DNA from 2 places in the Salinisphaera aquimarina genome. Region 2 is predicted to be linked to the other one. Evidence: riboswitches for the same ligand, from Rfam matches in the RefSeq annotation. Region 2 holds a riboswitch; the other holds the start of a gene.
The links. A riboswitch is a leader RNA that binds a small molecule or an ion and turns the genes downstream of it on or off. The one in region 2 is predicted to bind cyclic di-GMP.

Region 1 (6,029 bases), on a different contig from region 2:
AGGCCGGCTTCCTGGGCGTGCTTGATTTCGGTGTCCCAGTACGCGCCTTTCACCAGCCGGATCATGATGCGTCGGTTGTGGCGCTTGCCCAGGTCCGCGAGCCAGTCGATCGCGTCGAGGGCACGCTTCTGGTAAGCCTGCACGGCGAGGCCAAGGCCTTGCCAGTCGGACAGATCGTCTTCCTGCGAGACACAGGCGAACAGTTCCAGCGACAGATCCAGGCGCGCAGCCTCTTCGGCATCGATGGTTAGATTGATGTTCTTGCTGGCCGCCAGGCGGGCGAGCTTGAGCAGGCGCGGCAGCAGTTCCTTGTGCACGCGCTCGCGGTGGGCGAGCTCATAGCGGGCGTGCAGCGCCGACAGCTTGACCGACACGCCGGGCGATTTCTCGGGCCCTAGATTCTTGCTGGCGCTGCCGCAGGCCTCGATCGCGTGGTAGTAGTCGTCGTAGTAGCGCTGTGCATCCTTGTCGGTGCGGGCGGCCTCGCCCAGCATGTCGTAAGAATAGGTATAGCCGCGCTTTTCCAGCGACCGGGCGTTGCTGATCGCTTCTTCGATCGTACGCCCCATCACGAACTGTTTGCCCATGATCCGCATCGCCTGGCTGACGGCCTGACGAATGAACGGCTCGCCGCTACGCTTGACCAGCCGCTGCAGAACGTTGCGGAAATTACGCTGTGGCGCGTCCTCGTGGCGCAGGATGCGCCCGGTCAGCATCAGGCCCCAGGTGGAGGCATTCACGAACCACGATTTGGACTCGCCCAGATGGGATTCCCAGTTCGAGCCGCCGATCTTGTCGTCGATAAGTTTGTCGACGGTCGCGTCGTCCGGGATACGCAACAGCGCTTCGGCCAGGCACATCAGCACCACGCCTTCCTGACTCGACAACTCATACTCATGCATGAAGGCGTCGATACCGCTGCCATGCGCGTTCTTGTCGCGTACGGCCTGCACGAGCTTGCCGGCGCGGGTCTCGATTTCACGGCTGGCTTTCGTATCGAGCCGGGCTATGTCGATGAGCCGACGGAGCTGCTCAGCCTCGTCGCAGCGATAATTTTCGATCACCCCGCGATAGGCGGCGTCGTCGATCTGGCTGGGTCGGGAATAATCCATAAAAGCGCGAGATATCGAATTGGATTTCAATCTAACGTGTGCCCCGTGGACTGTCGAACGCTGCGCGCGTGGAATGCGCTGGTTATGCGAAAGCCCGGTCGATTGATTCAGTCAATCAGGGCTGCCTCGCACAGCAAAGCCCAAGCTAAAACCGTCGGCACGTCAGTTAATTGGCGTAGGCGCTCAGGTATCGAGCAGAGGCAGCCCGATTACAGATGTGTATGTCGGAAGAGTAGTCGGACATTTATCTTTGCGAGCAAGCGAGATGGGTACCTGCGCTATCTGAGCGTCGTAATCCTGGCTTTAGATAAGGCATGACGAGGCGGCGACCCATGCTGGCTGGAAGACGGGGGCTGCTTGAGTGGATCGTCGGTCCGGCGTCCCGGCGATATAGGCCTCCTGACAAGCGGTCTCGAGTGCGTCCCGGAACTGGGTGCTATGGGCCCCGGCAAGCTCCGTTATCACAGCGATGCGCGGCGGGGCGGACATTCGGCAAGCGTGCCGATAACGGCCGCTCCGGAAATCGGCAAGTAACAATTACGGTGTTGCTGACGCGTGCATTGATGGGCGGGCGGTAGCGAATCGCGCCGACGGCTCGCCGGTTGAGGCATGCGATGCTCCCGGCGTGGTCGTCGGCTGATTGGAATGCCCACTGGCAGGGGGGCAGACAGGTTCTTTTCGGCCCATGTCACCGATAGGGTTATCAAGCCACTTGTTCGGCCATTGATCTAAGTCACCGACAAGCGACTTCGTCCGTCACCTCGCCAGCCTTATGCAGTTGCCGCCGTCGTTGTGATGGCCGTGTGCGAGTTGCGATCGCTTTTGAGCACGCCGTACCGGTGTGCTTGCAGCGATGTGGTCGAGTATTTGATAAATGGTAGCGACGGAGTGCAGAAATCGGGTGAAAAGGAATCTTTTTTACGTCGCCACTAAAGTGAGTTATCGCGCGGAGCTCCTCGCGGAGGCCTTTGATTGCTAATGATTCGCCTCAATAGAGACCGGCAGTCGGCAAGCTCAGACTCCAGGCGTACTTGTCTATGACCAAGGGGCCTCGCCTTAAGTAGCGCGACCGATGGTCGATAGACTGACCGAGGGGGCGATCAATTCACTTTGGGTGATGTGAAGGGTTGTACACAACCGGGGCTCGACTCGACCGAGCTCCGGGGAATCCTTCGGAAATTGAATAGGGACAGTTTGTCACGAGGCTAACGAGCTTCAGGGCAGCTAGTTCATGAAGTTAACGACAAAGGCAAAGCTTCCGAAAGGTTGCGACGCAAAGCCACGGGTCTAAAGCGTGCGGAGTGCACGCCATGATCGCCGGGCTGCCGTGAGCATCCAGTGCTACGGCAATTTTGAGTAATCAAGGTTCCGCCGTGGCGATCTCGCTTATCCGCGCGTCGGAACATGCCAATTCAGCATGGACCGACATATGCATTCTCGCTATTTTCTGATTGTCATTCTTCTGTGCGGCTCGCTCGCTGCTTGCGGCGGATCGGGGTCCGGAGACGGCTCAGACAACGAATCCTCCTCTTCATCGTCGCAAAGTGCGTTCCTGCCCCCCGTGGATAGCGACAGCGCGCCTGCCGAAGATGGTGATCAAGTGGATCAAGGTCAAAGCGGCAGCGATGCCGACGGGGCCGGATCCGAAGATGACGCCGGGTCGGATCTAGATTCCGATCCGGATGGAAGCGCGAAACCGAGCCCGGGCTCCGGGGCAGGCCAAGGGGTGGGCTCAACGCCGGAGGCCGGAAACAGCGACGATGGCCGCTCGGATCAGTCTGACCAAGACGGAGAGTCCAACCAGAATGCTGACTTGGATGATGACCAAGTGTCCAGAGACTCTCCGAATTCATCTGCAGGTGAAGAGGAAGAAGAGGAGGAGGAAGATACGGCCGACACCGCCGATATTGCTGGCGCCGCTTCCGTGGTCAATGTAGCGATTATCGGCGAAACCGATCGTCGCTCCTCATCCGATTCGATCACTTTTGGTCAGGTGTTTGCCAAAGGAGACGTTCCTGCTGGCAGTGCTTTGGTCGGCACTGTCGATGGCGGTCAGGTCCCGATGCAGGTTGATAAGAAAGCGACCTGGGCCGATGGATCCTTGCGTCATGCGGTAATCACGGCCCGTATGTCCGACGTGGGTGATGGGTCGCCGAAGCGGTTATCCATTAATGTAATCCCTCAGGCGCGGGATGCGCAGACACGGCCGGAAAACGCGATCACTTTGTCTGACGTTCTGGGCAGCGGCTTCGACGCGCAGGTCGATGTAAAAGCCTCGGGCGCGGGCAACTACAAAATCAGCGCACACGATCTCTTGCAGACCGTGTCCCAGTCCGGCAATTGCTCGGCATGGAGCAAGAATTGCAAACAATGGCTCGACGGGCCGTTGGCGTCCGAATGGATTGTGAGTGGGCAGGTCATATCTGGGAACGAGGCCTTGGCGGGACTCAACGTCTATTTCAATGTTCGCGCTTATGCCGGTGAGGATGGTGCGATCGAGCGTGTGCGCGTGGATACCGTGTTCGAAAATAACTGGGCCTATGCGAAAACATCCGAGAACATCGACTACAGCGCGAGCATCCAGGTGGGTTCGCAGAATTACGATGTTGATGACCTGAAGCATTATCATCACGCGCGCTGGCATAAGGTGTTGTGGTGGCAGGGCGATCCGGGCTTGTATGCTCGTATCGATACGGATTATCTGCAGAACTCCGGCGCTATTTCGCGCTACGCCAAGCTCTCCCCACCTGAGTCGTTTCTCAATGGCGTCGCCAAGAGCTATCCGCCAATGTCTCATGGCGACCAGACGCCCAAAATGGGAAGCACCGGCGCCCAAGCTGCAATTGGACCGCTGCCCCGGTGGACGTCCTCGTATGCCGTATCCGGCGATCGGCGGGCATTTCGGTGGATGCTCGCCAATGACGATGCCGTGGGTAGCTACTCGTTTCATTACCGTGACGGCGAAACCGGGCGGCCGCTTGAAATTTCCCGTCATCCCTACGTCACTATTGCGGCCAAGAGCTTCGCTAGCCGCGCAGGCAATCCACAATACCGTCGCGATTTTCTCACCGATTGCACCGGTAGTTGCAGCACGCCGCTAAGCTTTGATATTGCTCACCATCCGTCAATTGGCTATGTGCCTTATCTTACGACTGGTGATTACTACTATCTTGAGGAGATGCAATTCACGGCATCGTATATCGAACTCTGGGCTAACCCTGGATACCGTGATTTTGACAAGGGTGTGTTGCTTAAGGCACAGAGTCAGGTGCGTGGGCAGGCTTGGTCGTTGCGCAGTATTTCGGATGCGGCGTTCGCTACACCGGATGACGATCCGATGAAGGCGTACTTCGAAGGGCTCATGTCGAATATTCTGTCCGACTACAGTGATAGCTATCTCGAAGATGACACCAAAAACCCCCTCCACGTTACAGCCAACTCTGGTGCCGTTATTTACTCCGCGGGTGGGCAAAAGAAAGTGGGGGTGGCCCCTTGGCAAGCGGACTTCTGGACGTGGTCGCTCGGCCATGCCGCGGATCAGGAAATGCCCAATGCGCTCGAGTTGGTGAAGTGGTTTGGCGAATTCCAAGTGGCGCGTATGACGGACTGGAAAGTCAATCCCGATAGCGGCTTTTGCTGGCTGCTGGCCTCTGCTTACAATTTGCGCATCAGGGATGCCGAAAGCTCTCAGCTGTACCCTGATATCCAGACCGTCTACAAGGTCAATTTCCCGCAACTCGACGGACTGAAATGCAACTCTCAGCCGATGGTAAATGAGCTAAGCGATTCGAAGACGACTTACAGGATCGGCCAGATGGTTGGTTACGCGTTTTCGCCGACCGGCTTTCCGTCCAATTTTCAGATTGGTCTTGCAATGGCCGCGCAAAGTGGCGTTGAAAACGGTCGCGAAGCATGGAAGTTATTCGATGGACGGACGATCAAGCCTGATTATGCGAAGAATCCGAACTTTGCTGTCGTACCACGCTATTAGGATGTTCTGGTAGGGGTTGACGCTGGACACGGCCGTAGCGCGGGAAAAGGTACGGCAGCTCGGTGGTGTCGGTATGGTGGAACAGTGCTTCCGATGGCGCTAAGCTCCGTGGGCCTATCGACCAAGAGTCATTGCGCGTTCATTGATGCGCTGTAGACTTCCTGGCCCTACGAATTCCCGGAGAGTTGTTTGAATAACATACGTGTTGATCTGATAGCGGCGGCGCGCCCCAATTTCATGAAGGTCGCGCCGCTCTACCACGCTTTGAAGGCAGCCAAGTGGTGCGACGTGCGATTGATCCACACCGGTCAGCACTACGACGCCAACATGTCAGATTCTTTTTTCGAGGATTTCTCTCTTCCGGCGCCGGATATTCATCTCGAAGTCGGCAGTGGCTCACACGCCGAACAAACCGGCAAAGTGATGGCTGCCTACGAGCGGGTTTGTCTATCGACACCTCCGGATTGGGTTATCGTCGTCGGAGACGTGAATTCGACCGTCGCCTGCGCGCTGGCTGCCGTCAAACTGGGGATACGTGTCGCCCATCTCGAAGCAGGTCTGCGCAGTCGCGATCGCAGCATGCCCGAAGAAATCAACCGCCTGGTGACAGATGCAATCGTCGACCTCCTCTGGACGCCATCCAAAGATGGAGACGAGAATCTGATCGCCGAGGGTGTGCCCGTCGATAAGATCGATTTCGTCGGCAATATCATGCTGGATGCCTTCGAACTGGTTCGCGACAAGATCAAAACGGCGAACGCCGCCGCGCGTCTCGGATTGTTGGTGGAGGAATTCGGCGTCGTAACCCTGCATCGACCCTCGAACGTCGACGACCCGGATATCCTTGCGATACTTGTGAATCAACTCGTGGCAGCGAGCAGGCATCTGCCTCTGATCTTTGCCGTGCATCCGCGCACCCGCGGTCG
Region 2 (6,029 bases):
CCGGCGGTATGGCCGGGCGACTCGATCGCCATCAAGCCGGGCACCACCTCATAAGCGCCGGCGTGTACCCGCCAGTCGGCGGCGCCTTCGATCTCGTCGGCAAAGATACCGCTGACATCGCCGGTGTTCGCGGCGTCCACCTCGGCCTGCTGAATATGGACATCACAGCCGGCAACGTCGCATAGACCACCCGCGTGGTCGAAGTGCAGATGGCTCAGAAAGACCAGGTCGATATCCCGTATCGACAGACCCAGACGCGCCAGATAACTGGGAATACGCTGCGCCTGGGTCATCACGGGCGGTTCGAACAACGGGCGCATCGGATCGAAATAGTGGGCGCGCAGCGCAGGTGTTGCGATCTTGTGATAGTCGCAACCCACATCGTAGAGCACGCGCCCGTTCGAGGTTTCGATCAGATAGGCAAGAATCGGCGCATCGATGTACTCGCTGTGCCCACGTCCACGCGTCGATACCACTTTTTCGTAACGATGCGTGGCCGTCAGCAGGGGCCATATGCGTATATCTCTGGACACGATCCTCACAGTTGAGAAAAGGGGTATCCAGTCGACAAGCAAGATGAGCGCCAGGCAAGGCCATCGGCGCCCCGACCCGGCAGGATGGACCGCGGTTAGCGGCAAAGCGGCTACATAGCCAAAGGCCGACACTTGCGGTATTCGTTTTCGACCTTTAGATGGCGTCGCTAACCGGAAAACGCACCAAAATTGCATGTCATAAACTCACAGTCCGAATCATTCGGCGCGACGCGCCAAGGAAGCTCGATGCCCGAAACGACTCGCTCTCTGGTCGGTGCCTGGGCCGTTACCGGCGGTATGGCGATCTGCGCCGCACTCGGGCTGCTGGCGGTCTATTGTCTGCTTATTGCTATGGCGCGGCGCCTGACCGCGCGCCGCGATATCGCGCACAAGTTTCTCGACGACTGTGCCTATGCCGGCGGCACGGTGGTATTTCTGCTTACGTTGCAGACCGTCTGGCAAGCGCATACGACCGCCCTGCTTCCCTGGATACAGGTGGTACGCCATCTCACCGGCCTCTGCCTGATTCTTGCACTCACATGGGCCGCGATGCGCGCCACGAGTGCCATTGGCGACGTGGTCGTGGGCATGAATCCGGCCGTCGAAGGTCGTCATCATACCGCCCGAAAACTGGAAACCCAGGCCCGCTTCATCAGCCGCGGTCTCAGCGTGCTGATCGCCATCATCGGCGTGGCCGCCGCGCTGATGACTTTTCCCTCCATCCGTCAGCTGGGCACCAGCCTGCTGGCCTCGGCCGGTATCGGCGGGCTGATTCTGGGTTTTGCCGCTCGGCCGGTGATCGGCAATCTGTTCGCCGGCCTGCAGATCGCGCTGTCGCAGCCGTTTCGCATCGAGGACGTACTCAAGGTCGAAGGCAACTGGTGCTGGGTCGAAGACATCACCACCACCTACGTGGTGCTGCGCGCCTGGGACATGCGACGAATCATCGTGCCGCTGCAGTGGTTCATCGAGAACCCGTTCGAGAACTGGACGCGTGACACGACCAATCTATTCGCGCCGGTGTTGATATGGCTCGACTACCGCATGCCGATCGAGCCCATCCGCAACGAATTCCAGCGTCTGCTGGATACCGATGGCGCGTGGGACGGCAAGGTTGGCCACACCCAGGTGGTCGACGCCAACGAACACGCCATGCAGGTGCGTTTTCTGCTCAGCGCGGGCGACTCCATCACGCTGTGGCATTTCCGTTGTCGGGTACGCGAAGCCATGCTCGACTTCATACAACGGGAATATCCACAGTACCTGCCCACGGTCAGAGCTCGACTCAAGGACAACGACAGCGCGTCCGGTCTGTTCTGAGCAGGCATGGGCGAAGCTACCCAACACGGCTGGTCCGTTTTATAGCGCCGCAGGCGAGATGCCAGGACCCGCCGACTTACGTCGACGCAGGCAGCCCATACCGGCAATAATCGCCAACGCCAGCCATGCGAGCCCTCGTGGTTCGGCGACCGATACCTCAGATGTCGGCAGACTGATCTGGCCTGCCTGACCAAAGCGCAGGTCATCCAGCGCAAAGCCGGCAGAGTTGTCCCCGGCGCGCCCAAACTGGATACCAGCGATCGAATTCGCGCCGCTATCGTCGGCCAGCCCCAGGAACTGGGCGCCGGTCAGGCCATTCTCCACCGATCCGAGCAGATTGCCTTGCCGATCGAACGCCGTCAGCACATGTGAGCCTGGCGCGTCGAAAAAACTGCCGATAAATCCGGCCGCGTTGACCCCGATACTGAACAGGATGGAAATTGGTCCATTAAAACGCGGCGACCCGCTCAGGATGGCTTCATCGGCGGAGCCCGGCACTAGGGTCGTAAACACCGGCTGTGCATTGCCCACTAGCGAAAGCCCATCCGAAGGAGACCCGGTAACGCAGCCCGCGCAGTTAAAATCGACCGCCTGGCCGCTGAAAAGGCCGCCCGTGCTCACGGTCGGACGGCTGCCACCGGCGTTCGGCCCGGGAATGAAGACGGGATTGCCGGTCTGATCGGGAACCTCGCTGAAGGTGATCAGGGATGCGTCCTGGTTGAACACGCTGGCATCGACCGATATCAACGCCGCCTGCGCAGGTACAACGCACAGAAGCGTGCTGCATGCGCTTATCAAAATATGCTGTGCTCTGGTTCCGATCATCAGTGGGGTCCCGAAATATTGATCACGCGCACATGTCGCGCCTATTGATTGGTATAGCTAATGCAAATTCGGGACCAACATTCAGTTCGTTGAAAATATTAATTTTTTTAAACTTTACAAACAAGAATATATGAGAACTGTAAGTTTTTTCGACACACGCATAAGCATCATTCTCCTGTAATTCCGATTGTTTTTATAGGCGGAAGGCGCAGGTTTTCCAACATTGCATCGTATTTTTATGAAAACTGGTGCACCGCAAAACGAATCCATTAATCTTGATTCTTACGCAACTGACTGCATTAACAATAATCTTTTGCGCGGAACGGACCAGTCCTTCGCAAGGCGCCGGCTTTAAGGATTGACATCACGCGGCCTCGCCGGAAAGCTACGCACCGACAAAGGCAACCCTGTCGAAAGACAGGTACGCAAAGCCAGGAGTCTACGGCCCCCTTGAACGGAGCTAAGATTGTCGGGTTTCCGCTAAGCCCCGCTGCAGCAATCTCGCGAGTAAAGCGCGAGTGAAGTCCTGTGCGGACTATGTAGAAAACCTGGGGGCACAGGTTTTAATACAGGATCTTTATTTAAAAATGCATATTTTTCAAAAATACGCCTTCGCGTTGGCAATCGGCTGCTTGCTGATCGCGAACGCGGGAACCGCGGCGCAGTCTTCGGCCGGCAAACAGTACGCGGGGTACGCCAGTTACGGCAATGCGCCGACCACGGCCACCAATTCCGACAGCAGCGACATCAAGAGCTACGGGACGACCGGTTCTTACGGTACCGTTGGCAAGCCCAATGAAACCACGCCGACTTCAGAACCGGCTAAACCCACCGCGCCGAACGACGCTGACGGCGCTGACGGCGCTGACGGCGCTGACGGCGCTGACGGCGATAGTACCGAGGTCGATTCGGGCGGCGCCCAAGGCGTGGCGAGTTTCGAGGTCGAAAACAATGCGGGACAAAAGCAGTCCAACGTACCGGTGACCATCGGTCAGGTATTCCGCAAGGGCGCGGTGCCGTCGGACAAGAGCCTCGATGCACGTATCGACGGGCAGCCTATTCCCATCCAGGTCGACAAGAAAGCCAGTTGGCAGGATGGTTCTTTGCGCCATGCCGTCATTTCCGTACGCGTCCCGACGCTTGCGGACGGAACCAGCCGCGTCGATCTCGTCCTGGCAAAGCCGTCGTCCAGCGGCTCGGCGCCCACCATCAACCAGCTTCTGGGCACGGATTTTGACGCCAGCGCAGATCTAAAGATCAAGGGGCGCAAATACCACATCGATGCACGCGAACTGCTCACCCGGGTCAATCAGACGGGCGGTTGCACGAGTTGGGGCAAGCAATGCAAACAATGGCTATCGGGCCCGGTTGCATCTGAATGGATCGTTGGCGGCCCGGTAAGCACGTCCGAAAGCGGACCATCGTCGCTCGCCGCTGTCTATTTCCATATTCGTGCTTACGGCGACGGCAATGGCAAGATTTCGCGAGCACGCGTCGATGTCGTCATGGAAAACGACTGGGCCTATGCCAAGGCCCCCCAGAACATCAAGTACGCCGCTGACCTGAGCGTCGGTCAACAGAACTTCAAGGTCAAATCACTCAAGCATTATCGCCAGGCCCGCTGGCACAAGGTGTTGTGGTGGCACAACGCTCCGGATGTCTATGCCCGCGTAGACACGCGGTATCTGCAGTCGACCGGTGCCATTTCGCGTTATGCCGACCTGGCCCCCAGTGAAAAATTTCTGAACTCCGTCGCGACGTCGTTCGCCCCCATGACCAACGGCAATCAGACTCCGGTGATGGCCAACACCGGAGCCCAGGCAGCGATCGGCCCCCTGCCACGCTGGACATCCACTTATGCAGTGTCTGGAGACCAACGTGCCTTTGATTGGATGAGGGCCAATGATGACGCCGTGGGCACCTATGGATTTCATTACCGAGATCAGGAGACCGGCCGGCCGCTCGAAATCACTCGGCATCCGCAAGTGACCATTGCGAATTACAGCTCTGCGAGTCAATCAGGCGACCCGCAGACCCGGGCCGACCTGTTACCGAAATGCGGCGGCGACTGCAACTCCCCATATGCATTCGATATTGCGCACCATCCCTCCATCGGCTATGTCCCCTATCTGGTGACAGGCGACTATTACTATCTTGAAGAGATGCAGTTCACCGCCTCCTACATCGAGCTTTGGGGGAACGAGAAGTATCGTGGTTTCGATAAAGGGCTCCTGGCACACGCGCAGGGACAGGTGCGTGGGCAGGCATGGTCACTACGCAGTATCGGCGATGCTGCGTTCGCCACGCCCGACGATGATCCGATGAAATCCTACTTCGAGGGGCTGGTCGCCAATATTCTCGCCGATTATCAGGATCGCTTTCTTGCCGATGATAGAGCGGACCAATTGCACGTCATCGATACCTACGGCGCGGCGATCTACTCACTCAATGGCCAGTCACGCGTGGGAATCGCACCATGGCAGGCTGACTTCTTTACCTGGGCCGTGGGCCATGCCGCTGAGCAGGGTTTCACGGCTGCAACACCTTTTCTGAAGTGGCTCGCCACTTTTCAGATCGGCCGCATGACCGATTGGAAAGACAACCCCGCCCAAGGTTACTGCTGGCTTCTAGCATCCGCCTACAGCCTACAGATCCGCGACTCCCGGTCATCCGGTACCTATGCAACGCTTCAGCGAGCCTACGAAAAGAGTTTCGCAGGTATCGATGGTCTGAAATGCAACAGCCAGCCGATGATCAATGAATTGTCGAGCGGCTCTAATAGCTACGTCCGCGGGGAAATGGTGGGCTACGCGAATTCGGCGACCGGCTTTCCGGCAAATTTCCAGCCCGCGTTGTCGATGGCAGTAGACAGCGGCATCAAAAACGCTGCGCTGGCATGGAGCATCTTTGCTGGCCGCACCATCAAACCTAAATTCGATACATATCCAAACTTCGCGATCGTACCGCGCTCGCAGTAATTAAGGGCGGCAAAAAGCGGACGGTGCCGGCAGGCGCCGGCCGCTTTTTTCGAATGCCCACTTTGATGTTGAAAAACTCAGGGCGCTATCGCGGTTACGGCATGGGTTGACGGGAATGACGCGTAATGATGCTTGTGTCGCAATTCCGGCTGCAATACGTCTAATCCCGAGGGCGATCTTTTGCTTGCGGAGCGGCCCCAGCTCGAACCGCCACACGAACCGGCTCGAGGCGGGGTCACAACGCGAAGTGGCGCGTTCACCCGCGGTACGCCAGTCAGCTCAGTGCGCGTACCCGAAATTTCCGGCCTTTGATACGGCCGGCGCTCAGGCGATCCTGGCCAGCACGGGCGACATCGCGTCGGATGGCCACATA

Region 1: linked by a shared signal. The riboswitch ahead of ACFOSU_RS13420 (RIFT barrel domain-containing protein) and the one ahead of ACFOSU_RS16635 (RIFT barrel domain-containing protein) in region 2 are both predicted to bind cyclic di-GMP.

Annotation. Positions count from the first base shown of each region.
Region 1 covers NZ_JBHRSS010000006.1:164,160-170,188, reverse strand. Annotated here, with positions in the region: gene putA (bifunctional proline dehydrogenase/L-glutamate gamma-semialdehyde dehydrogenase PutA) at 1-1,112, opposite strand, end outside; cyclic di-GMP riboswitch class I at 2,351-2,442, shown strand; gene ACFOSU_RS13420 (RIFT barrel domain-containing protein) at 2,542-5,103, shown strand; gene wecB (non-hydrolyzing UDP-N-acetylglucosamine 2-epimerase) at 5,293-6,029, shown strand, end outside.
Region 2 covers NZ_JBHRSS010000008.1:246,457-252,485, forward strand. Annotated here, with positions in the region: gene ACFOSU_RS16620 (N-acyl homoserine lactonase family protein) at 1-533, opposite strand, end outside; gene ACFOSU_RS16625 (mechanosensitive ion channel family protein) at 780-1,853, shown strand; gene ACFOSU_RS16630 (PEP-CTERM sorting domain-containing protein) at 1,893-2,678, opposite strand; cyclic di-GMP riboswitch class I at 3,069-3,160, shown strand; gene ACFOSU_RS16635 (RIFT barrel domain-containing protein) at 3,266-5,656, shown strand; gene dbpA (ATP-dependent RNA helicase DbpA) at 5,931-6,029, opposite strand, start outside.